4 regions of the Alteromonas pelagimontana genome follow, and region 4 is predicted to be linked to each of the others. Evidence: predicted binding sites of a transcription regulator. Region 4 holds the regulator's gene; each other region holds the start of a gene.

Evidence for each region. The regulator sigma-54, encoded in region 4, starts transcription at its own class of promoters, with help from an activator protein. The targets are predictions, from matches to a motif close to GTTGGCACGNNNNTNGNNT.
Region 1: the regulator sigma-54 is predicted to act here: its motif matches at 4,440-4,458, upstream of CA267_RS07970 (manganese efflux pump MntP).
Region 2: the regulator sigma-54 is predicted to act here: its motif matches at 3,659-3,677, upstream of CA267_RS04570 (DUF2726 domain-containing protein).
Region 3: the regulator sigma-54 is predicted to act here: its motif matches at 4,312-4,330, upstream of CA267_RS10675 (CsbD family protein).

The regions. Positions count from the first base shown of each region.
Region 1 is NZ_CP052766.1:1,781,732-1,787,816, reverse strand. Features, by position in the region: gene CA267_RS07980 (TonB-dependent receptor) at 1-1,423, opposite strand, end outside; gene CA267_RS07975 (DUF885 domain-containing protein) at 1,708-3,531, shown strand; gene CA267_RS07970 (manganese efflux pump MntP) at 3,810-4,370, opposite strand; yybP-ykoY riboswitch at 4,381-4,552, opposite strand; gene CA267_RS07965 (hypothetical protein) at 4,829-5,533, opposite strand; gene CA267_RS07960 (methyl-accepting chemotaxis protein) at 5,536-6,085, opposite strand, start outside.
Region 2 is NZ_CP052766.1:988,264-994,348, forward strand. Features, by position in the region: gene gltB (glutamate synthase large subunit) at 1-367, shown strand, start outside; gene CA267_RS04555 (FAD-dependent oxidoreductase) at 383-1,798, shown strand; gene CA267_RS04560 (hypothetical protein) at 1,967-2,359, shown strand; gene CA267_RS04565 (IS630 family transposase) at 2,457-3,488, opposite strand; gene CA267_RS04570 (DUF2726 domain-containing protein) at 3,757-4,341, shown strand; gene CA267_RS04575 (5'-methylthioadenosine/adenosylhomocysteine nucleosidase) at 4,591-5,289, shown strand; gene CA267_RS04580 (cobalamin biosynthesis protein CobD/CbiB) at 5,548-6,085, shown strand, end outside.
Region 3 is NZ_CP052766.1:2,405,554-2,411,638, reverse strand. Features, by position in the region: gene CA267_RS10695 (hypothetical protein) at 1-145, opposite strand, end outside; gene CA267_RS10690 ((2Fe-2S)-binding protein) at 413-913, shown strand; gene CA267_RS10685 (FAD binding domain-containing protein) at 910-1,935, shown strand; gene CA267_RS10680 (xanthine dehydrogenase family protein molybdopterin-binding subunit) at 1,922-4,159, shown strand; gene CA267_RS10675 (CsbD family protein) at 4,389-4,580, shown strand; gene arfB (alternative ribosome rescue aminoacyl-tRNA hydrolase ArfB) at 4,800-5,213, shown strand; gene CA267_RS10665 (GAF domain-containing protein) at 5,243-5,746, opposite strand; gene CA267_RS10660 (acyl carrier protein phosphodiesterase) at 5,839-6,085, shown strand, end outside.
Region 4 is NZ_CP052766.1:1,173,044-1,179,128, forward strand. Features, by position in the region: gene lptC (LPS export ABC transporter periplasmic protein LptC) at 1-173, shown strand, start outside; gene lptA (lipopolysaccharide transport periplasmic protein LptA) at 142-726, shown strand; gene lptB (LPS export ABC transporter ATP-binding protein) at 726-1,451, shown strand; gene CA267_RS05385 (RNA polymerase factor sigma-54) at 1,530-3,017, shown strand; gene hpf (ribosome hibernation promoting factor) at 3,048-3,335, shown strand; gene ptsN (PTS IIA-like nitrogen regulatory protein PtsN) at 3,344-3,787, shown strand; gene rapZ (RNase adapter RapZ) at 3,818-4,663, shown strand; gene CA267_RS05405 (HPr family phosphocarrier protein) at 4,663-4,935, shown strand; gene CA267_RS05410 (substrate-binding periplasmic protein) at 5,043-5,810, shown strand; gene mgtE (magnesium transporter) at 5,982-6,085, shown strand, end outside.

The DNA.
Region 1 (6,085 bases), 610 kb from region 4:
AGTTGGCGCCAAAGGTCAGTTCGCCGGTATCGCCAATTAAATAAGTGAAGTCCACTTTCGCATTATCGAAATCGTTAGTAATGTAGTCTTCCTGTAGATAAATATCTTTAGTTTCAAAGCCCGCGATGTCAGTGACATCAAAATCAGGTGAGGAACTTTCGCCGTAGAAGCGATCGTTGCGGAAGTCCGTCAGAATATTTACTTTTTCCTGAGCGTGGATATTGGTTTTAATGACTTCGGGCTGATCGAAATCTGAAGAACTGGTGCCTATCAGCGCACTCACACTTAACGCGCTGGTTAACGACCAGTCCAGGGTCAACGTGTACTGATCAAAAGTGGATTCGTTATAGCGTTGGCTGTTCTCGTTACGCCAGGTCGCATCCGCATAGTCAGCAAAAACTACCTCTTTCTGGCCGTTGTTTTCCACCCATTCCAGTGCGTTAACTACGCTGTTGTCTTTAACCGCAGAATGGTGCTCATTTTGATTGTTTTCCAGGTTTGCATGCATAATATCAAGGGTTACACTGACATCATCATTAGGCTTATACTGCAGGGCTGCCGTTATACCCAGTCGTTTTTGTTCGTTGTTCCATAAAGAAGAGCGATGGCCGCGCGGAAACCATAGTTCACCGGAATCCAGCTCCGCCTGTAGTTCAGTATCTGTCGGATCCGCGGCAACTTTACCGCCTTCCTGGCGCCAGCGGGTGGTATTGGTACCAAATTCGGTAGTGTTACGCTCGCTGTAGGCGACCGACACCAGCGCACCAAAGTTGCCCCAGGTGTTCGATAGCAGGCCTGCCATCCGAGGGTCGGTTTCTTCGCTGTTATCATTGTAACCGCCACGTACCGAGACAGCTCCTTTCAGGCCGTCGTAGTCAAAGGGTTTTGCTGTATAAAGGCCAACGGTACCGCCGATACCACCTTCTTCCTGATCGGCAGAGTAGGTTTTGTATACATCAATTCGGTTAAACAACTCAGAGGCAAAAACGTTGAAGTCGAAACTGCGGCTACGGCTAACGCCACCTTTTGCATCCATAGGCGAAGCAGAAGTGCCCATGGCTTCCATACCATTTACTTGTACGCGAGTGAAGTCGGGGCCCAATCCGCGCAATGAAATCTGACGGCCTTCACCCGCTTCACGGGTAATGGTGATACCGGGTACACGCTGTAGCGAGTCGGCCAGGTTTAAATCTGGAAAGTCGGCAATATCTTCGGCAAGAATGCTGTCTCGCGACACCATGGCATCGCGTTTTAAATCTTTTGCGCGAATAAGCGACCCGCGAAAAGATTTTATTTCAATGACTTCCATATCATCGTTAGCAGTGTTTGTGGCGGCAGTCTGTTGAGCCGCGGCGGTACCCATGTTGGCAATAATTCCAACCATGGCGAGTGATAATGTGGTTTTGTTAAAACTCTTTTTCATGTGCGTTCCAGGTAATGTATGTGCATTGATTTTGGGTGTACCAGTGAGCTCAGGTAACACCACTAAAGAGCCAAATACTCAGAAAAGCGGACAGAGAAAGTTATGAAGTTTTTATGACAGTCGCGGCAGACGTGAGATGCAATGGAAAAAATGGCGGGTGTAAAGTTCTGTTTCCTCTCAACGCGGCCTAGAGGCGCAATGTCATTAGATCGACTCCGGCAGGGTAACAGGCTAATATCAGTTTTTATCCATGCTTAAATTACCTGAGCGTTTAGGGAGAAACAGTGAATTTACTTCGAACTTTATTAATTAGCAGTGCGGTTTTAACGCAAACGGCTATGCCAGTGATGGCTGACGCTCAGACAAAAAATACGGCGAACGCTGCGCAGCAGCAACAAAGCGAGCATGACCGGCTGTTTACGTTATTTGCTGAGGCAGATGAGCGCCATCTGGCGCTTAACCCGATTTACGGCTTGTTTCGCGGTGACATGCGCAGAGCCGATCAGCTTGGCGATTACTTTACTGACGCCCATTCGATTGCGTCGCGTACAGATACGCTGCTGAATATCGCGAAGCTTGAGCAAATCGATCGCGCTAAACTCAATGAAACGGACAAACTGGCATACGATGTTTTTAAGTATAATCAAGAGCAAGCGCTAAAAAGTACAACTGACGAAATTCGTGCACTTACTGAAGTGCGCCCGGTCAATCACTTCAGTGGCTTTCATACTTTTTACCCGACGTTTGCCAGTGGTAGAGGCGCTGCGCCATTTAAGACTGTCGAGGACTACGAAAACAATCTCTCTCGCCACAAGGACTATATTGCTATTAACGATAGGGCGATTGAGCGATTCCGTGAAGGTATGAAAAGTGGCGTTCTCGAAACGCATTTAACAATTGACCGCGTGATTAAACAGCTGGACAAACAGTTGTCGATCCCGATGAAAGAGTCGCAGTTCTGGGGTCCGGTAGAAAAGCTTCCGCAAGATTTTAGCGCTGATGAAAAAGCCCGGTTAACAAAGCAATATGAAGTTGCAACCCAGGCTATCTATGATTCGACGGAACGTATGCGTAACTTTCTACGGGATGAATATTTGCCGGTGGCTCGTGAAACTATCGGTTTAAGCGATATGAAAGGCGGCAAAGCGCTATATCAGCAATTGATAGAAGAAACCACCACACTACCGCTTAGCCCGGACTATCTGCATAATTTAGGAATGCAGGAAGTTAAACGCATTAAAGCGGATATGCTGCAAATCATGGAAGAAGTCGACTTTGATGGCACGCTAAAAGAATTTTTTGACTATGTGCGTACCGATCCAAAATTCAAACCCAAAAGCCGGGAAGCGCTGACTCAGGAATACTACCGTATTGGCCGTGAAGTGGATGAAAAAATTGGCAATTATTTCTCCTTATTACCTAAGACATCGCTGGAAATTGAACCTTATGACCCGGCTATTGAGCAGTTTAGTGCCGGCGGCTCTTACCAGTCAGGTGCGCCGGATGGTTCTCGTCCAGGCACCTTTTACTTCAATGCCTACGACTTACCCAGTCGCTTAACAACAGGTAATGTGACGCTTTATTTGCATGAAGGGGCGCCAGGCCATCACTTCCAAATCAGTCTTGCCCAGGAAAATGACGCACTACCCGCCTTCATGCGATTTGGCGGAAACACCGCCTATGTTGAAGGATGGGCACTTTATTCTGAAACTCTGGGCTACGAAATGGGCTTTTTTGATGACCCCTGGAACCGCTACGGCACGCTTCAGGATGAGCAATTGCGCGCTATGCGTCTGGTGGTGGACACGGGTATTCACGCCAAAGGATGGAGCCGCGATCAAGCCATTGAGTTTATGCTGGAGAACTCCGGCATGACGCGAACCGAGGTGGTTGCTGAAGTAGAGCGTTATATTGCCATTCCGTCACAAGCTCTGGCTTACAAAGTAGGAGCTTTGAAAATTCAGGAGTTACGCAAAAAAGCCGAGAAGGCTTTGGGCAAAAAGTTCGATATCAAAGCATTTCACGAGCAGGTTCTGGGAACAGGCGCCCTACCATTACCCATTCTTGAAACCAAAATTAATCGCTGGATAGACAGCAAAAAAGCCTGATCCTACAGCATTAACTTTGCAAAAGCTGACAGCGCACCACGCTGCCAGCTTTTTTTATGTTTGTCAGAAAAGAAGTTTGGTCCTGACGATGACAACCGCGGGCTGGATTAATACTAACAGAGAGTATCTGGAAAGGCTGGATATCGGCCTCTGGGGGCGCAGAGCCTGGCTTCGCAATGGATGAGCGCTATGCATTGCAAAAGCCCGCCAATACAACGAAAATGGCGACCGCTTTATTGACGTTAAGAATTAATTGGTTGTTTTATATTCTTAATAACCTAAAGAACATGACTGAGAAATATCCACACACCAACCAAAATAAGAATGACTCCTCCGAGTGTCTCAGCTCTTTTTCCAATGATGGAACCTAAAGCACTGCCTAACATTACGCCGATGGTTACCATTGTAAAAGTTGCGATACCAATCAGCGTCGCTGCAATACCGATGCTCACATCAATGAATGCCAGACTTACGCCTACTGCCATAGCATCAATGCTTGTTCCAAAAGCAGTTAATATAACTAAAGCAAAGGACTGTTTTTTAGTCTTTATTTCATCTTCTTTGTCAGAGTTCAGGCTTTCATAGATCATATGAGCGCCCAGCCCACCCAATAAAACAAGGGCTACCCAATGATCCCACTCTTCAACATAAGAAGACGCAACGCTTCCTATCCACCAACCGATGACAGGTGTTATCGCTTCGACAACGCCAAAAGTCAGACCTATCTTAAGGGCATATCCAAGACGTGGCTTTTTAATTTTGACACCTTTGCCAATCGAAGCGGCAAATGCATCAGTAGACATGGCAAACGCTAGAAGAATGAGAGCGGGGATGTTCATCCGTAAATTTACTCCGGTCAGGCATATTGAGTCCACGATAATCCACACGCCTGACCTTAGGCATGGAAATATCGATGGTCTCGCCAACCGAGAGGTGTTCGTACCATGGCCGGATGACCAATTATGTTGATACGAACTTTTCCAAAAATTATGGAAACAGGCTACTCCCCAACGAAGGGGAAAATAGTAACAAGAAATTGAATTTATAACAATTCTAGAAATTAAACCGGCGCTACTAAAACGCCGCCGGATTAAGTTTATATCTGTATTGGGATTTGGTGGGGCAAATGCTGTCCAAATGGCTTTCCAGTTTTACCGTTAGCCTCCCCGGGTGATCACATCAGTACAACATAGCAAACGAGCCGTGTAGCTATAAAAATAAAAGGTTCACAACAAAGAAATACCACCTCTCTTGCTAACGCTCGTAGAGCAAGCACCGGAATCCACAATCAATCCGATTAAAAATGGTATTTAAGCAAAAAATTCACATTGCGCTCGTTAACGCCACTAACGCCGAATTTATTATTCCAGTAGACATATTCTATCCCCACATACAGGCGGGTAGAAAGGTTGAAATGGCGATCCAGATTATATTTAAGTTGTGTAGTGGCATTAAACTGACTGGATGACATCAGGCCGTCATTGCGTCGATAGGCGCTCATGATATCGACAAAACCGTCATACAGAAAATTCTCTAAAAATGGCACAGCGAAGGCGAGTGTCGCCTGTTCGTTGGTCGCGCCATTGCCATTATCTTTATAATAAACGCTGAGTTTCGCATAGCGAAAATGCGGCAACGCTAAATCGGTTCCCAAACCGTATAACCAGTTTGTTTCATCACCGAATTCGCCAGTGGGAGTAAAATAAAGGTTCTTAACTACAGCACTGTCAAAGGCAAATAAACGAATGCGCGGATTGGCTTCCACATAGGTGGCGTGATTGCCATCGCTTGATTCCAGTCGGTCAACAAAAATAAAGTTATCGCCCCAACTTGCGCCACTTGCGTACTCCAGCGTCAAGACCTGGCGCTGGTTATCACCTAACTCATAGTTATTCCCATTAAGGTAAGTGAGCGAAGCGTCCGTCCAGTTGGTAGCCGCCTTAACTATTGGCGACCATAGCTGGCAGGCGGTTAGAAAAAGAAGAGCAGTTAAACGTATCATGATTATTGCAACCGAAAAGTCATAAGTTGTTTATTCACCTGATTCGCTGACTGCTTCATTTCCTCACTCTTTTTATTTGAGGTATTTACCGTTTCAGGATTTTTATCTACCAGCAGCTTGATACTGTGCATGTTTTTACTGATTTCTAGCACAACCGAACTTTGCTCTTCCGCGGCAGATGCGATTTCCTGCGCTTGATGGTTTACGCCGGAAACCTTTGTTTGAATTTCGGCCATGAGTTCATTGGAAACCTCAATGCGCTGATTCAGATTGTTAGCGATGGCATTGCTTTGCTCCATTTGTGATGACGCAGAGTCACCCGCCGCCACCAGATTGCTAAGCAAGGTTTCAATTTCACTAACTGAGTTGTGAGAACGTTGCGCCAACTGTCTGACTTCATCGGCAACCACTGCAAAGCCTCGGCCTTGCTCGCCTGCACGCGCAGCCTCAATAGCAGCATTCAGAGCCAGCAAATTCGTTTGCCCGGCAATAGCTTTAATTACCTCAAGGATTCGGTTAATGCTATCGGTTTGTGCTTTAAGCTGTTCTACC
Region 2 (6,085 bases), 180 kb from region 4:
CGGCTGCGAATATATGACCGGCGGTATTGTTGCGGTTCTTGGCCCTGTAGGGGTTAACTTTGGTGCCGGTATGACAGGCGGCTTTGCTTACCTCTATGACGAAGGCGAAGATTTGGATAACCGGGTCAATCAAGAGCTTGTTGAAGTTATGCCAATTGACGACAAAGTCATTTTGGCCGAGCACCTTCGTGGCTTGTTAAACCAGCATTATGAAGAAACGGGTAGTGAGCATTCGCTGTCATTGTTGACCGATTTCACCACCGCTCTTACGCGTTTTAAGCTGATCAAACCGAAAACCAGTGATGTGAAAAACCTGTTGGGCCACATCAGCCGTTCGAGTGACGAACTGCGAATTCAGGCTCAATAGGGAGGCAGTAAACTTATGGCGAAAAATGTCTATCAATTTGTTGACGTGGAAAGGATAGATCCACCGAAGAAGCCCATCACAATGCGCAAAGAGGAATTTGCTGAGATTTACCAGCCGTTGAGCCAGTCTCAGACAGAAGGTCAGGCAGATCGGTGTCTTGATTGTGGTAACCCTTATTGTGAATGGAAATGTCCGGTACATAACTATATTCCGCAGTGGCTTGACCTGGCGAATCAGGGACGCATTCTGGAAGCGGCTGAGCTGTCCCACAAAACGAACAGCTTGCCGGAAGTTTGTGGCCGGGTTTGTCCGCAGGACAGGTTATGTGAAGGCGCATGTACATTAAATGATGAATTTGGCGCGGTCACCATTGGTAGTATTGAAAAATATATCACTGATACCGCGTTTAAGATGGGCTGGCGGCCAGACATGTCGGACGTTGTCTGGACCGACAAAAAAGTGGCAGTGATTGGTGCTGGCCCGGCTGGCTTAGCCTGTGCAGATGTACTGGTGCGTAATGGCGTCAAACCGGTAGTCTACGACCGTTACGAAGAAATTGGCGGCCTGCTTACTTTTGGTATTCCGTCGTTTAAGCTGGAAAAGGATGTCATCAAACTACGCCGCGAAATCTTTACCGAGATGGGAGTGGAGTTTGTTTTAAATACGGAAATTGGTAAAGATATTGCCATCGAAACCTTAATTAAAGATTACGATGCAGTATTTCTGGGGATGGGCACCTACAGGTCGATGCAAGGTGGCTTTGAACATGAACATGTTGAAGGCGTACACGACGCACTGCCTTTCCTTATTGCTAACACTAATCGGGTTATGGGGCTGGAGAAAGACCCTGCTGATTTTGTGGATATGAAAGGAAAAACGGTGGTGGTGCTTGGTGGTGGAGATACCACCATGGATTGCGTCAGAACCTCCATTCGTCAAGGCGCTGAGCGGGTAATCTGTGCGTATCGTCGTGACGAGGAAAGTATGCCGGGCTCGCGCCGTGAAGTTATCAATGCGCGGGAAGAAGGCGTAGAGTTTATGTTCAACTTGCAGCCTTTAGATATAGCGCTGAACGACAACGGTACGGCAGCTGGTGTGAAAATGGTGAAAACCGAGATGGGCCCACCCGATATTAATGGACGTCGTCGTCCCGTCGAGGTCGAAGGGTCCGAGCATGTGGTGAAAGCAGATGCGGTCATCATCGCGTTTGGTTTTCAGCCCAGTCCCGCTAGCTGGTTTGCTGATTACGGTATTGTTCTGGATGAAAAAGGACGTGTAATTGCACCTGCCAAGGGTAAATTCGCGTTTCAGACTTCTAATCCAAAGATCTTTGCCGGTGGCGATATGGTTCGCGGCAGTGATCTGGTGGTAACCGCAATTGATGAAGGTCGCAAAGCGGCCGATGGTATCATGGACTATCTGGGCGTTTAATCATCTCAATAGGGTAAGCTATCTGGCTTACCCTATACTTATATACTACTACACATACCTAATAACTCCCCCTCCTGCATTGCGCTGACTTTTTGCACAACTTATATTCATCACAAGGGTTTCCCACCCCACCATGTTGAATAACTTTAAAAGAAGTCAGAGAATATTATGAAATTACGTAGCGCCCTGTTCACACTGATTGCCGGTGTAACTGTCTCAGGTAACCTGATGGCTGAACCCGCAATTTCTGCGCCTGATACCAAATTATGTCCGGTAGACTTTCACACAGTTGTGCTCCCTGACAACGCTAAACAGTGTCAGCGTTTTGACGTCGAGATGCCTGCTACCATGATTTACTTTGCGCCTCAGAGCAAAGCAGATTTGATTGCATACTATCAGTCCACCATGCCGTCACTGAAGGTTCATTCTACGTTTAATGGTCGTACGCTGCTGATGGCAGAGAACCAGCAAATTCGCGTTATTGTTTCTCCTGATAGCACTGGCTCTCAGGTAGATATTATGGTTACTGCGCCACAGGAAACACTGATCACAAGCCTGTAATTTCCTATTTAAGTGCCGGGATCCGCTTCCGGCACCTTACTTTTTACCCCTCCCTGTTCCATTTCCAACAATATCTAAATAACTGATCCTAAGTCTGCTACACCTCAGCCAGTCCATGTTGGTTGCCGGGGAATGGCGAAGCAGTTTCCATAAATCGTCTTACTTGCTGTAGTAGCTCCCACATTTGTGAACACCGATGGTTGCGCGTCACGGTTTCATGTAGTGCGTGCCATAGCTTCTCAATCTTGTTCACCCAAGGACTATAGACCGGCTGAAACAGCAATGTAAATTTCGGATTTTGCTTCAGCCATGCCTGAGTTTTTCTACTTTTGTGGATAATGTAGTTGTCCACTATTAACGTAATGGTTTTGGCTTTCCGATATGTCTTTCTCAGGTACACCATCAGTTTGATAAATAGCTCCGAGCATTTGGAATGGCTACCCACATATTTCACGGCACCCGTTCCGGCGTGTAAGGCTCCGGCAAGATAGTATTTTTCATTACGACCAGGTGTTGGCACCAGTCGCTGCTTGCCTTTAAAACCCCAGTCTGCGCCTATTTTAGGATTCAGATGGATATCCACTTCATCCTCATAAAATACTGGATTATCAGCATCACATTTATCCAGTGCGGCCTTAATAGCAGCAAGTTTTTCTTCCTTGTGCGGATCGCGAATTCGCAATGTGGGTGCGGCTCGTCGCCACACTATCCCCAGCTCTGGCATCCAACGTCGCAATGTTGAACTATGAACCTGGATACCGGCATGTTTAAACATCACGTTTGACAACAGCTCGGTACTCCAGCGACTACGCTGGTAGCCTAAGTCCTGCGGTGAGCAGGGAATAAGAAAGTGAAGCAACTTCACTATCACAGCGCCCGGAAGGTAAGCTGGCTTTCCTTGTTCTGCATCCTTTAAACCTTCAATACCAACTTCGCTATACCACTTGCACCAACGGTTTACCGAGGAGCGGGCTGCGCTCAATAGTTTCGCCACACGAGAGCGGGTATGCCCTTGGCTAACCAGCAACACCGCATTAGCTCTACGGCTAAAACGTTTATCTTTACTACGTTGAACGATTTTTTCTAATCGGCGTCGCTCAGGCCGGTCTATCAGTGATATTCTGTTCATGCTCAGTGTGGTTCTCGGTAATTTCTGTTTGGCGACCGATCTGATCGCAGAAATCACACTGAGTTCCCTTAGGGGGTGATCTATATTTAGGAACAGCTATTTAGAATAAACCTAGCCCTTCCCCGTCTACAATCTGCACGCGTTTGAGAAAAATTCCTTCAGCTGATGAACCTGGCACTTCCTTTGCTATTTCTCTTCTGAACAACCTAATGTTGCGGTTGTGTCAGAATTCTGACGCTATCCGTCTTTTTTATTCGCGAGGACTGTTATGGAATTGGCTATAATTCTAATGATGCTGCTGATCGTAGTGGCATTGGGCGCTATGAAATTATCGGATCAGGGTGTTGCCTTTCCTTTTCGTCGGAAAAACCAGCTTTTCACCCCGGTAGAACACACCTTTTTAACGCTCATAGAGCAGTCGATGGGACGAGAGTTCCGGATTGTCTGTCGTGTCCGGTTAAGCGATTTACTCACGGTGCCTCAACAAACAAACAAAAAGCAGGCTAGCGCAGCATTGGCGCGGGCGTCTTCTCGTCAGCTGGACTTTGTGCTTTGCGATAAAGAAGACATGACGCCAGTTCTGGCCATTGATCTTGTCCACAGCAGTGGCAAAGAAGGATATAAAACCCAACGCGACTGGTTTGTTAGCGGTGCGCTTGATGCTGCGGGAGTTCCTCATGCGCGAATTAAAGTGCAATCCGGCTACAGTGTCGAAGAAATTCGAGAGTGTTTGGAAAACAAGTTAATTCCTTATCGCAGAAAACTGCAACGCATAGCGCAGTTACCGTCGCACAATCCAGCGCCGCCTAAGCGCCCTACTCGTCCGATTCGCTCCAGCCGCGCGGCCGCGTAAGTTACTTTAATTTCTTCGGATGGCAGCCGCCCCCAGGCTGTCGTCCTTTTCTTTTTACTGCCAGGCTTTATACTGTCTAATTTCAATCCTCAAAGAGAAGTGTTTAGCTTAGAGAAACGTGACGCTGACTTAGCATTTTTCTATGCGGATTGATACAACCCCATCTACCCAACGTTGCGCACCTTCACAGGCAAAAAATCTCGCTGTACGAGTGAACATGCAACACGCAGACACGGAACAAAAATAAGTATGAGAATAGGAATATTAGGTGCCATGGACGAAGAAGTGGCATTGTTACAGTCTTCACTGGACAATTCATCTACCGTACAACACAAGCATCTTAGCTTTTGCCAAGGTACGCTGCATGGCGTAGAAATTGTAGTGGTCAGGTGTGGCATTGGAAAGGTAGCAGCAACAATTGCTACTACGATACTTATAGAGCAGTTTTCGCCAGATTATGTGGTCAACACCGGTTCCGCTGGTGGGTTCGATATTAACCTGAACATTGGTGATATCGTTATTGGCACTGAGGTCCAACATCATGATGTGGATCTTACCCACTTCGGTTACGCTCCGGGCCAATGTGCCGGCGGGTTGCCAGCCACCTATACCTGTGACAAAACATTGGTGGACGCAGCAAAAAAGGCAGCAGTTGTGCTGGAACACGTGCAAAATAAAACTGGTTTAATATGCACTGGTGATGCTTTTATAGGCTCTGATGAAGCCGCCCAGCGCCTGCGCAGTACCTTCGCCGCTATGAAAGCCTGTGAAATGGAAGGTGCAGCCATTGGCCAAACCTGTTTTATGCTGCAAACGCCGTTTCTGGTGATCCGGTCACTTTCAGATATTGCTGGCAAAACATCAACTGTGTCGTTTCAGGAATACCTTCAAACTGCTGCAAAAAACTCGGCCCAATTGGTGATCGGCATGATAAAGGCGTTAGCGTAGCGCCCGTTGTGCACTGAGTCACCTAACTAACCTGAATCTTGGATAAGAAGTGTCGATTAAATTCATATTTGTACAAACGATAGCTTAATGGGCGTAATTTTAGTTAGCGATGACGGTATGTCATTTAGTGACGATATTTATGGGGATAGCAACGCGCGACTACGTCATAGCTGGCTATGACCAGCAAGCGCAACGATGACAGGCGCATAAATAGCGTTATTGAGGGGCGCTGCTTACCCAGGATCAGGATAATTACTCATGGAAGCTCTGCTTACCCACTCTTCATTACAAACGTTGCTTATTTTGCTAGCCGTTACGGCTGTTGACGGAATTTGGCGTTGGCCGCTAAGCAGCCATCCGTTAACCTTGCTGCGTCATCTTGCAGAGGGCATGGCAACCAAGGTACGCCCGTCCAGTCAAGATGGACGCACGCAGCACCGCATTTCCGGTGCATTAGGGGCTGGCGTGTTAATTGTTCCTTTCGTAGTGCTGATAGCGATGCTCGTGTATATGGCCGAGTATCCAGTCTTCTTTGAGGCAATTATAATCGCAAGCATTATTGATTTTGGCCATATACGCTGGCGTTACCAGCGCGTAGTCACCGCACTGGGGCAACAGAAAAAGCTGCTGGCGCGGGATATGCTTAGTCATATTGTGGCTCGAGACTGTCACGCGCTGAGCGAAATAGGAATTGCAAAAGCGGCTATTGAGTCTCTTTTACTACGGTTCCACTACCAGTACTGTGGCGTCATTATCTGGTTTATATTAGCCGGCCCTGTCGCAGCTCTCACTTATC
Region 3 (6,085 bases), 1.2 Mb from region 4:
CACAGTCAGCCTTAACTTCACGTCTACTTTTCAGTTCAGACTGAGCGTTAGCAAAGCGTTCGGGATAACGCGCGGCATCCATATTATTAATGACATCCACCAGCTCATTTTCTGAGTACTTGGTGTAATCAGGGGAGTTATCCATACTCACAATTTCTTTCAAGGTTGTACCATCACCCTATCAAAATAGAATGATTATCGCCATACCGCCTTCCCCACATTAACACTAATCCGGCACAGTCGACGTAATCAGCATTGATTGAATTCCTCTGTCTCTGAGCTGATCATACATCAATGTGGATGAGTATAAGTTAAGGATTAATTCAGGTTCAACACCACTGGATCTGAGTAACTGCAGCTGTTGTCATGCGGATGTTGCAGTTAATTTAAACCTGAGAACAAAGGCCATCCAATGTCAGTGATAACGATTAACCAGACCGAATATCCAATACCAGACGATCCACGCACCACTCTGCTGGATTTTCTGCATCAGCATTTATCCATGTTTGGCACTAAAAAAGGTTGCGACCATGGACAATGCGGTTCCTGCACCGTGCTTGTGGATGGAAAACGCGTTAATTCGTGCCTGGTGTTTGCGTTCCAACTGGAAGACTGTTCCGTGACCACTATTGAAGGGATCAGCGAGGAAGGCGCACTACATCCCGTACAACAGGCATTTATTGATAACGACGCGTTTCAATGTGGATATTGTACGCCTGGACAGATTTGTTCATCCGTGGCAGTGATGTCTGAACTGGCCCGGGGTGAACCTAGTACGTTATCTTTTGACCAAGACTATACTCGCAAAGAAGATTTAAAAGAGCGAATGAGTGGCAATTTATGCCGTTGTGGCGCCTATCCTAATATTCTTGCTGCCGTGGAAGAGGTAATGGAGAAGGAGGCAACATCATGAAACCTTTCGCCCTACATCGTCTGAAAAACGACAAACAGCTTTCTTCTATTCCGCACTTTTCCTCAAGTAAATTTTTAGCTGGCGGCACCAACCTTGTCGATTTGATGAAGTACCAGATTGAAGAGCCTGAACAGCTAATAGATTTATCGGCCTGGCATGATGCCAATTATATTAATGAAACAGACACTGCCTATGAAATTGGCGCAATGGTGACAAATACGGAGCTGGCGAATTTTGCCTATAGCCGCAGCGATTTGTCCCTGCTTTCTCAGGCGTTACTTTCTGGCGCAACCGTGCAACTGCGAAACCGGGCAACCACCGGCGGCAACTTACTGCAACGAACGCGCTGTTACTATTTCTACGATACCGCAAAATCTTGCAATAAACGCGAGCCAGGTTCTGGCTGTGCTGCGATGGAAGGTTACAACCGCAACCATGCAATTTTGGGTACCAGCAAACATTGCATTGCTTCGCATCCATCTGATATGGCAGTGGCAATGACAGCTCTGGATGCAACTGTTCATACCCGTAACAGAGCGGGTGAAGTCAGAGCCATTCCGGTACGCAATCTTTATCAGCTACCTGAAGACACCCCAGAGCAGGAAACCTGTTTACAAGAAGATGAGCTGATTGTAGCGGTCACCATTCCCAAAAAAGAAAGAGGCGTGCACCTCTATCGCAAAGTGAGGGACAGATCGTCTTATGCCTTTGCTCTGGTTTCTGTTGCCTGTACGTTGCAGATGGATGACCACGCCATCGCAAGTATTAGCCTTGCTTTTGGCGGCGTAGGCGTCAAACCATGGCATGCAATTAAAGCTGAAGGTCTTTTGCAGGGCAACACTCTTAGTGACGATTTACTTGAGCAGGCCGCACAAGCAGAAATCGCGGATGCCACCGGCTTTGGTCACAATGATTTTAAAATTCCACTGCTTGTCAATACGATGAAAAATGTCGTTTCTACACTTGCGCAATTTCAGCAGGATCATCCCACTCACCAAGGAGCAATGTATGGCCAACGCTAATGCAACTAACGCACATTCCAAGGTAAGCGCAGTAGGACAACCACTCAATCGCGTTGACGGACCACTTAAAGTACAAGGCAAGGCCACCTACGCTGCCGAATATCTGCCGTCGCAAAAGCCTCTGGCGGGATGGATAGTGGGAGCCACTATTCCGCGCGGTACTATTACAGCAATTGATACGACAGAGGCTGAGAAGCAAGCAGGAGTTAAAGCGGTGCTCACCCACCTTAATGCGCCCTCTCAGCTTCCGTTTGGCCAGCCTGAAGACAAAGGCCGTTTTAAGCAAAGCCGGGCGATGTTGAACGATGCTAAAATCCGCTATTTCGGCTTTCCGGTGGCGCTGGTAATTGCAGATACCCTTGAGCAAGCTCGCTACGCCGCCAGCCTCGTCGCGGTAAGCACAGATGAAGAAGCACCTAATCTGTTAACTTCGCCAGAAGAAGCACGCGACGTACCAGAATCGTTGGATGGCGGCCTTGAAGCTGATGCCAGCATGGGCGAAATAGCCGCTGCACAGCAGCGCGCGCAGTCTCTGGTTAACGTAACTTATCAGACGCCCACTCAGGTCTCAGCCGCCATGGAACCTCATGCTTGTGTGGCTGAGTTTGATGGCACCAAACTGCATGTGCATATGAGCGTACAGGTAGTGGCCTCTGCCGTTGAAGCGATTGCCACTACGCTAAAAATGGAACCTGAAAACGTTGTGGTGCACAGCCCGTACGTTGGGGGCGGCTTTGGTTCTAAGTTAGGCGTATTTAACGAGACTATATTAGCCTGTCTGGGCGCCCTGCATCTAAATCAACCCGTTCGAATAGCGTTGAGCCGCCGGCAAGTCTTCAAAAATGCACCTCATCGTGGCCATTCCTACCAACATATGACGCTGGGGAGTGATGAAAACGGAGCGCTTACCAGTATTCGGCACAACAGTTACATGCCGATGGCCAGAGATTATCAGTTTGCCGAGCCAACAGGCGCAGGTGCAAGATCGACCTACCGCGCAGATGCTATCAGCAGCACGCATAGGGTAAAAGTCGTTGATTCGCCGTTGCTGGATTCCACCCGTGCGCCAGGTGATGCTATTGGTTCACTGGCTTTTGAATCTGCCATCGACGAAGTCGCGCGCAAGAGTAATATCGACCCGTTAACGTTCCGCATCAATAATATGCCGGATAAACATCCGGTGTCAGGCAAACCTTTTTCCAGTCACGCATTAAAGCAATGTTTTGAGGAGGGCGCGAAAAAATTCGGCTGGGCAGAACGTCAATCCAGTACAAATGGAAACAAGCGGCGCGGCTTCGGTGTTGCTTCAGCCGTACGGTTGAATATGATCACCCCAAGCGCTGCACAGTTGTCGCTCACTGCCGATGGAAGCTTAAAGGTAAGCACCGACATGACAGACATCGGCACAGGCACTTACACCATACTCACGCAAATCGTGTCAGATTACTTTGGCATCGACACGGCAAAGGTCACTGTTGACCTCGGTCATAGCACATCCCCGGCGTCCAGTGGCTCCGGAGGTTCATTCGGAGCTTCAAGCTCTGGCTCTTCAGTATTATTAGCGTGCGAAAAGCTGGCGCAAAAAGTTTGCCAGCTGTCGGGCTATAAAGAAAGTTCCGCAGCTATCCGATTTGCCGACGAACGGATAGTGTTATCTGAAAAAGGCTCGGGAAAAGAATTAGCGGCGTCTTCCATTGCCACTCTTATTGGTAAGTCGGGTAAAGACAAGCTGAGCGTCGAAGCGAGTATCGCCCCTGGAGATGATCATGATAACTACGCCCAATTCTCCACCGGCGCGCAGTTTGCTGAGGTTGAAGTTGACACGGTGACTGGCGAAATAAGAGTGATCCGCCAGCTTGGTGTATTTTCAGCGGGCAAAATCCTCAATCACAAAACTGCTACGTCCCAACTGGGAGGTGGGATGATTTGGGGCGCAGGATATGCGCTAATGGAAAATCTTGTTACCGACCAGCGGGACGGCAGCTTTATTAACTGCGATTTCGCCGAATATCACATTCCGGTTAATCGGGATATCGGTGATATAGAAGTACACTTCATTGAAGAGCCCGACTACAAAGCCAGCAAGCTGGGTTCAAAAGGTATCGGTGAATTGGGTATCACCGGCTCTGGTGCGGCTATCGCCAATGCAGTAACCGACGCTATCGGTGTCAGGTTCAGAGAGTTTCCTATCACCTTGGATAAAGTGCTGTGTAACAGTAAGTGAAGATTCTCAGCTGAACTTCTGGCGCAGGCCTGTTGGAGTAAATCCTTCACTGGCCTTGTAAAAGAGTAAATCGCCTGGTTCAACATTCAATACGGGAATTTTAAAATCGTTGAAAAGTATTTGTTTTTCAATGCCTTAGGTAATACCCTTTATTTGGTATAGCACTTGCTTATCTACTATACCGTGCGAAAAGAATTCGCAAGGTTAGAAAATCCCTAAGGAGGACACGATGAACAGTGATCGTATGAAAGGTAACTGGAAAGAGCTTAAAGGCAACGTTCAGCAGAAGTGGGGTAAATTAACCGACGATGATTTAGATGTCATTGATGGAAAGCGTACCGAACTGGTCGGTAAAATTCAGCAGAAATACGGCAAAAGTCGCGAAGAAGCTGAAAAAGAAGTGGACGAACACTTTCGCTAAATAACCCACTAATGTAGTAATGCGGCCACCTGATGTCTCTTATTCATACATATCTGCGCAAGTGGCATTTCCATTACTTAGCATTTAAAATGCTTACGCTCCCGATACCTTTTATCGGGAGCGTTTCTATTTCGATTGTGAGAAAATGCAATATCATAATCAAACGTTTGGCACTCCTGAAAATTCACTCTTCAATTTAAATTAAGACAATGGCTGCTCATGATAGACATTACTCCCACTTTACAACTTGCCGATGACGACGTTGAGCTGAGTGCCATCAGAGCGCAAGGTGCCGGAGGCCAGAATGTCAATAAAGTCAGTAGCGCTATTCATTTACGTTTTGATATACAAGCCTCTTCCCTTCCCTCTGAATTAAAGCAAAGACTGCTGGAACAATCCGACAATCGGGTAAATACAGACGGCGTATTTGTGCTAAAAGCGCAAAGTTACCGCACTCAGGAACAAAACAAGCTCGACGCATTAAAGCGACTTTCAGAATGGATTGTTTCTGGTACGGTAGTGAAGAAAAAGCGCAAGCCTACGCGGATTAGCAAAGGGGCAAAGATCCGCCGCAAAGAAGCTAAAAAGAAACTCAGTCAGACTAAACAAATGCGTCAAAAAGTGGATATATAACTAAGCGAATCGTTTTAGCTTATGTCAACTTACTGCTCTACCGACTGTTGTTGAGCCGCCAACTCTGCTTCCACCATCTTTGCGAATTTCATCAGCATAGTAATGTCTTCGTCGGATAGCACCAACACATCGTTATGAATAATACATAATGTACCCAACGCATAACCGTCAGGGGAATAAATAATGGCGCCAGCATAGGCGCGGATAAAAGGTGCACCTTTTACTAATGGATTATTGCGAAACCTGAAGTCTTCGTGAGTATCGGGAATATAAAGGTATTCTTCTTCTGCTATGGCATAAGCACAAAAAGACACGTGACGCTCAGTTTCAACAGCATCTAATCCCTGGCGGGATTTAAACCATTGTCGATCGTCGGCTACGAAACTGATAAGACATATTGAACTGTTGAAGTATTGCTGGGCTTTTGCAGTAATGGCATCGAAACGCTCATCGGGCGGCGTATCTAAAATTTCTAGTTGGTAAAGCGCGCTCAGTCGATCTGATTCAGTTTTTAAAACCGTGTGGTTTGTCATACATTCCTATAGTTGCTAAAGAGTAAAAGCAGAAAAAGCGCAATGCATATGACATCATCCCCGCTTGTCTGTCATATGCTATTCTATTGTAGATGAATTACCTTGCTCATTTGTATCTTGCCCAGCCCACTCCCGATTCCCATTTCGGCAACCTGCTGGGGGACTTCCGCCGAGGCGTCGACACAAGCGCCTATTCTGCAGATGTAGTAGCGGGGCTACGAAATCATTATTTAGTAGACGCGTACACTGACAACCACCCTTACGTAAAAGAAGCCAAAAGCTGCTTTAGTGCGCAGAGAAGGCGTTTTGCAGGAATAGCCTTGGACGTGTTATTTGACC
Region 4 (6,085 bases):
CGACCGACTTTATTAAAATAAATCTTGAAGCAAAAACCATGGCTTCCGATCAACCGGTGGAAATTCATGGTGTAGAATACGTTATTAACAGCAATGGGTTTAAAGCCAATCTCCAAACCCGCAAATATGAGTTAATCGATCATGTACAAACTATTTACTCTCCTGACCGCTAGTATTTTTGCTTCGCTTCTGGTGGCGACTTCAGCCTTAGCGGATGTTAAGGATTTCGGCAAACCCATCAAAGTCGATTCCAAATCACAATTTATTGACGGGAAAAATAAAACCTCAGTGTTTAAGGACAACGTACGTATTTCTCAGGGAACCTTGGTTATTAATGCGGACGAGGTAGAGGTAATTGCTTCTGAAGGTGAAGGGCGAGAGGTTTTTATTGCACGCGGTACACCTGCACGTTACCAGCAAATTATGGATGATGGCACGAAGGTGAAAGCCAGCGGCAATGAAATCCGTTATGAGGTAGCGAAACGTACTATATCTTTGACTGGAAATGCTGAGATCCAACAAAACGATAGCGTAGTAAAAGGCGATACCATTACCTACGATATGGCGAAAGAGCAGTTGTCTGCCACCGGTGGAAATGAATCAAGCCCTGGTCGTGTTACCACGGTTTTTCGGCCAGACGCAGTGAACAGCCCGAAAAAAAGTGAAGGTGAAAACCAATCGGAAAAACCACAAGAGAACCCAGAATCAGAGGAATCACAGAAGTAATGGCCACCTTGTCCGTCAGTCATCTGGCGAAATCCTATAAATCCCGTCAGGTAGTACGAGATGTCAGCCTTTCTGTATCCACCGGGCAGATTGTCGGATTATTGGGCCCTAACGGTGCCGGAAAAACCACCACCTTTTACATGATAGTAGGGCTCGTATCATTAGATAAAGGTAAAATCTTTATCGATGATAACGAGTTAACCCATCAACCCATGCACGAACGGGCCAGAAAAGGCATAGGATATTTGCCGCAGGAAGCCTCTATTTTCCGAAAACTGACAGTGCATGAAAATATTATGGCTATCCTGCAGACGCGGAAAGGCTTATCCTCTGTACAACAGGAAGAAGAAGCCGACGCGCTACTTGATGAATTTAATATCAACCATATACGTAATAGTACGGGTATGAGTTTGTCAGGCGGTGAACGGCGCCGAGTCGAAATTGCACGCGCGCTGGCTGCCAACCCTCAATTTATTTTACTCGATGAGCCCTTCGCCGGAGTTGACCCGATTTCGGTTAATGATATAAAGAAGATCATCCAACATTTGCGTGACCGTGGAATAGGGATCCTAATCACAGACCATAACGTACGTGAAACCCTGGACGTCTGTGAAGAAGCCTACATTGTAAGTCACGGCGAGTTGATCGCTCAAGGTAGTGCTGAACAGGTATTAAGTAATCAAAAAGTACGGGATGTATACCTTGGTGAACAATTCAGGCTATAGTAAAGATATGAAGAACCTGCATATCTTATTGTTTATTAACGGATGCAAGCGTACACGAGCATTGAAATTAAGACGTAGATGAAACCATCTTTACAGCTAAAATTTAGTCAACAGTTAACTATGACGCCCCAATTGCAGCAGGCAATTAAACTGCTGCAATTGTCGACGCTGGATCTTCAACAGGAAATTCAGGAAGCTCTGGATTCCAATCCCCTATTGGAGGTGGATGAAGGGAACGATGATGTCGGTGAGAAAAACAATCTCGACAATGACGACTTTAATGAAACGGCAAGTACGCCGTCGGACAATATGGATACCGGCGAAGCGTTAGAGAAAAACGACCTGCCTGACGAGCTTCCTATTGATAGTACCTGGGATGAATATTATTCCGCGTCTTCTGCCCCCGCAGCGTCTTCCTCTTCTGGTGGTAGTGGTGGCGACGATGAACAGGTTTTTCAGGGTGAGACCACAGATAACATTCAGGATCATCTCTTGTGGCAGATGCGTCTGACACATTTTTCTGATACCGATCGTGCAATTGCTATGGCCATTATTGATTCCATAGACGAATCGGGATATTTAACTGTCACCGTTGAAGACATTCTACAAAGTGTAAACGACGAAGATATGGAAGATCCTATCGAAGAAGACGAAGTTGAATGTGTACTTAAGCGGATTCAAATGTTCGACCCTCTTGGTTCTGGGTCCCGTAATCCGCGGGAATGCCTGATGGTGCAGTTAAAGCAGTTCTCCCCTGATACGCCCTGGCTGGAAGAAGCCAAAATGATCATCGATGAATATGCTGATTTGTTGAGCAGCAAAGATTATCGTACGTTGATGCGCAAATCGAAGCTTAAAGAAGATCAGTTGCGCGAGGCCATGCGCTTGTTGCAAACGCTGAATCCTCGCCCCGGCAGCGCCTTAATAACCAAAGAACCGGAATACGTAATACCGGATGTGTCGGTTACCAAGAAAAACGGCCGTTGGGCAGTTGAGCTTAATCCTGACAGCCTGCCAAAGCTAAGTGTGAATCAGCAGTATGCCGCTATGAGTCGTCGTTCGAGAAACAGCAGTGACTCACAGTTCATTCGCTCTCATATGCAAGAGGCGAAATGGTTCATAAAAAGCTTAGAATCCCGCAATGATACATTGCTGAAAGTGGCTAACTGTATTGTTCAGCAGCAAATGGGCTTTTTTGAACATGGCCCTGAAATGATGAAACCTATGGTGCTAAATGATGTCGCAGAGATGGTAGACATGCATGAATCTACTATTTCGCGGGTAACCACCCAGAAATACATGCACACGCCCCGTGGGATTTTTGAGCTGAAGTACTTCTTCTCCAGCCATGTGGCGACAGATTCTGGCGGCGAGTGCTCATCTACCGCTATTCGCGCATTAATTAAAAAGCTGGTGGCAGCAGAAAAACCGAGTAAGCCGCTAAGCGACAGCAAGATTGCTCAATTGTTGGCCGAACAGGGTATAAAAGTTGCTCGGCGAACAATAGCAAAATATCGGGAGTCGTTATCGATCCCACCGTCTAACCAACGTAAAAGCCTTATCTGATAAGGCGGCTCAAAATAAGGAAGACGAAATATGCAAATCAACCTTACTGGTCATCATGTCGAGATCACTGATTCTTTGCGTAATTATGTCGAAACAAAGTTCAGCAAGTTAGAGCGTCATTTCGATCACATATCTAATGTTCATGTAATACTTAACGTAGAAAAACTTAACCAAAAAGCTGAAGCCTCCATGCATCTCAGCGGTGCTGAGGTGTTTGCATCTGCGGAAAACTTAGATATGTATGCGGCAATTGACGGTATGGTAGATAAGCTTGACAGGCAAGTTATCAAGCACAAGGAAAAGTTGAAAAAGCACTAATGCCCGTCATGGATATTCAAACTCTAATCAGCATGGACCGCACTGAATGTGCGGTCCATTGCAATAGCAAAAAACGCATCCTGGAAATCATCAGTGGTATAGCGGCCAAAAATAATCCTCAGGTAGAAGAGGCTGCGGTTCTCACTGGGTTGCTTTCTCGAGAGCGTATGGGAAGTACTGGAATCGGAAACGGTATTGCGTTACCGCATGCCAGGTTGCCGGGCCTGGATCGCGTGGTTGCCATTGTCGTTACCACTGAACCCGCTATCGATTTTGATGCTATTGATAATAAACCGGTAGATATTTTCTTTGCATTACTGGTACCAGAAGAACAAACTGAAGGACACCTACAAACATTAGCTACGGTTGCCTCTAAACTTAGTGACAGAGACACAGTTAAAGCAATTCGGAAAGCCACCACAAGCGATGATATAGTGACGGCCTTGAAATAAGCCGTCACTACGTTTACAGGGAGATGGGCATTGAAGCTTATTATTATCAGTGGGCGTTCCGGGTCAGGAAAATCTGTCGCCCTGCGCGCGCTGGAAGATTTAGGGTACTACTGCGTCGATAATATTCCGGTTAATCTGCTTCCCGCCCTTACCCATACTGTTGCAGAAGAATACGATCAGGTTGCAGTTAGCATTGATGTTCGAAATCTGCCCAAAGATCCCGCTGAACTGGTAGAAATTCTTGATTATCTGCCGGCGTCTTGGAATATGACCATAGTTTATATCGACGCCAGCGATGATATTCTGGTTAAGCGGTTCAGCGAAACTCGTCGTTTACACCCGTTGGCAAAGCTAAACAAATCCTTGTCTGAAGCGATTAAAACCGAAGCGGGTTTACTTGCTCCCATTGCGGAGCGAGCGGATTTATATATTGATACAGATTCCTTATCTATTCATCAATTAGCAGAACTCATTCGAGAACGCATCCTGGGGAAGAAAAGCTCCAGATTGGTATTGGTATTTGAATCTTTTGGGTTTAAGCACGGTATACCTAAAGATGCCGATTATGTATTTGACGCGCGATTCCTGCCCAATCCACATTGGGAGCCTGATTTAAAGCATCTGAATGGATTGGATTCGCCAGTTGAAGTGTTCCTTGGCTCACTGCCCATTGTTACCAAGTTTATCTGGCAAATACAGAATCTACTCACCACCTGGCTGCCTCATTTAGAGCGCAATAATCGTAGCTATGTCACTATTGCTATTGGTTGCACTGGTGGTCAACATCGTTCTGTTTTCGTAGCGCAAACGCTTGCCAAGAATTTCAGTGATATTCATCCTGATGTTCAGATCCGTCATCGTGAGTTAAACAAATAATGCGAATAGAAAAATCTCTTACTATAGTGAATAAGCTTGGACTTCATGCAAGAGCAGCGACTCAGTTAGTTCAACTGGCAAACCAATTTGATGCTGAAGTCACCCTGATAAAGGGCGATAAAGAGGCCAATGCGAATAGCGTACTGGGGCTGATGATGATGGAAAGTCATCAAGGCGAACTAGTTACCGTTATCAGCAATGGGCCGGATGCTGAGGCTGCGATGCAGGCGATTGAAGCGCTTATCGCTGGTAAATTCAATGAAGCAGAATAGCGCTTGTTTTGCTAAAGCAGTATTACGCCCGTAAAGTCTTCTTCTCTATTCCTTACTGAAAAACTTCTCCTGCTAATTTCGTAGAGAGGTCTTGATTGCGCATCATAATGGAAGTTATAAACGCCTACAAAGGCTTCGCGAATCATCGTATTGTGTGGCTATTCATTTTATCCGTCTTTTCCCCTTCCCTGCTGGCGGCGCAGGACAAGGTGATAGAGCTGACAGCGACGAATAACTGGTATCCCTATGTTTACTATGACAGTGAGCGCAAAGTAAGAGGCTCCGATTATACCATCCTTAAAAATTTGCTGAACGAGATGGGGTATCAACTTCGCGCCTCCACCTTTCCTGAGCGGCGAATGGGAAGGAAAATTGAGCAGGGCGATATTGAAGTCGTTCTCGGCGCAGCGAAAAATTCAGTTAGAAGCAGAAACAATACTTTTTCGCTGCCTTATCGCAAAGAAACAATTACTTTTGCTTACCTGAAAAAACACCAATCCGCCTATGCAGACAAGAGCCTGCTTATGTTGCTTGACGAAGGGCATATGGTCGCGATAAATAAAAGCGGCTGGTATGGCGAATGGTTTGCCGACAATGTCATTAAAGCCTATCCAAAACAGATTGTGCACGTTGAAAGTGTTAACAGACGTCTGAACCTGGTGAATCAAAATCGCGTAGAACTGATCGTGGATGACCGGCAGGTGCTGAAAGCAAATGCTAAGTTACTTAATGTTAAAAACCTTATAATAAGCGAGACCCCAATTAATGTTCAAGATGTGCATTTTATGTTCAGCAAGCGCGCAGTCACCAAAGATTTCATGCGTGAATTCAATGCTAAGTTAGCCGAGTTTCTTCTTCACAACACGCCATTGTAGCCCGACTTTTACTCGCTAAATGCTAACCTGATCTGCCTCGCTTTACTGCACCGTTAGCGCTCGAGCGTTTCACTCGTTGCCATTGGATAAATCGCACAAATTTCATGACACTTGGTGGGTGCTGATGTAACCTATAAGTCGTTAATTTTTCCCGTTTTTTGAAGGTCTGCTATGGCCGAAGCCCTTGAAACAAAATACGCCCAAAGTCAGCTAAGACAACTGAATGCCGCCTTGGCAGACGGTCGTTTTGTGTCTGTGCGTAAATTGCTTCATGA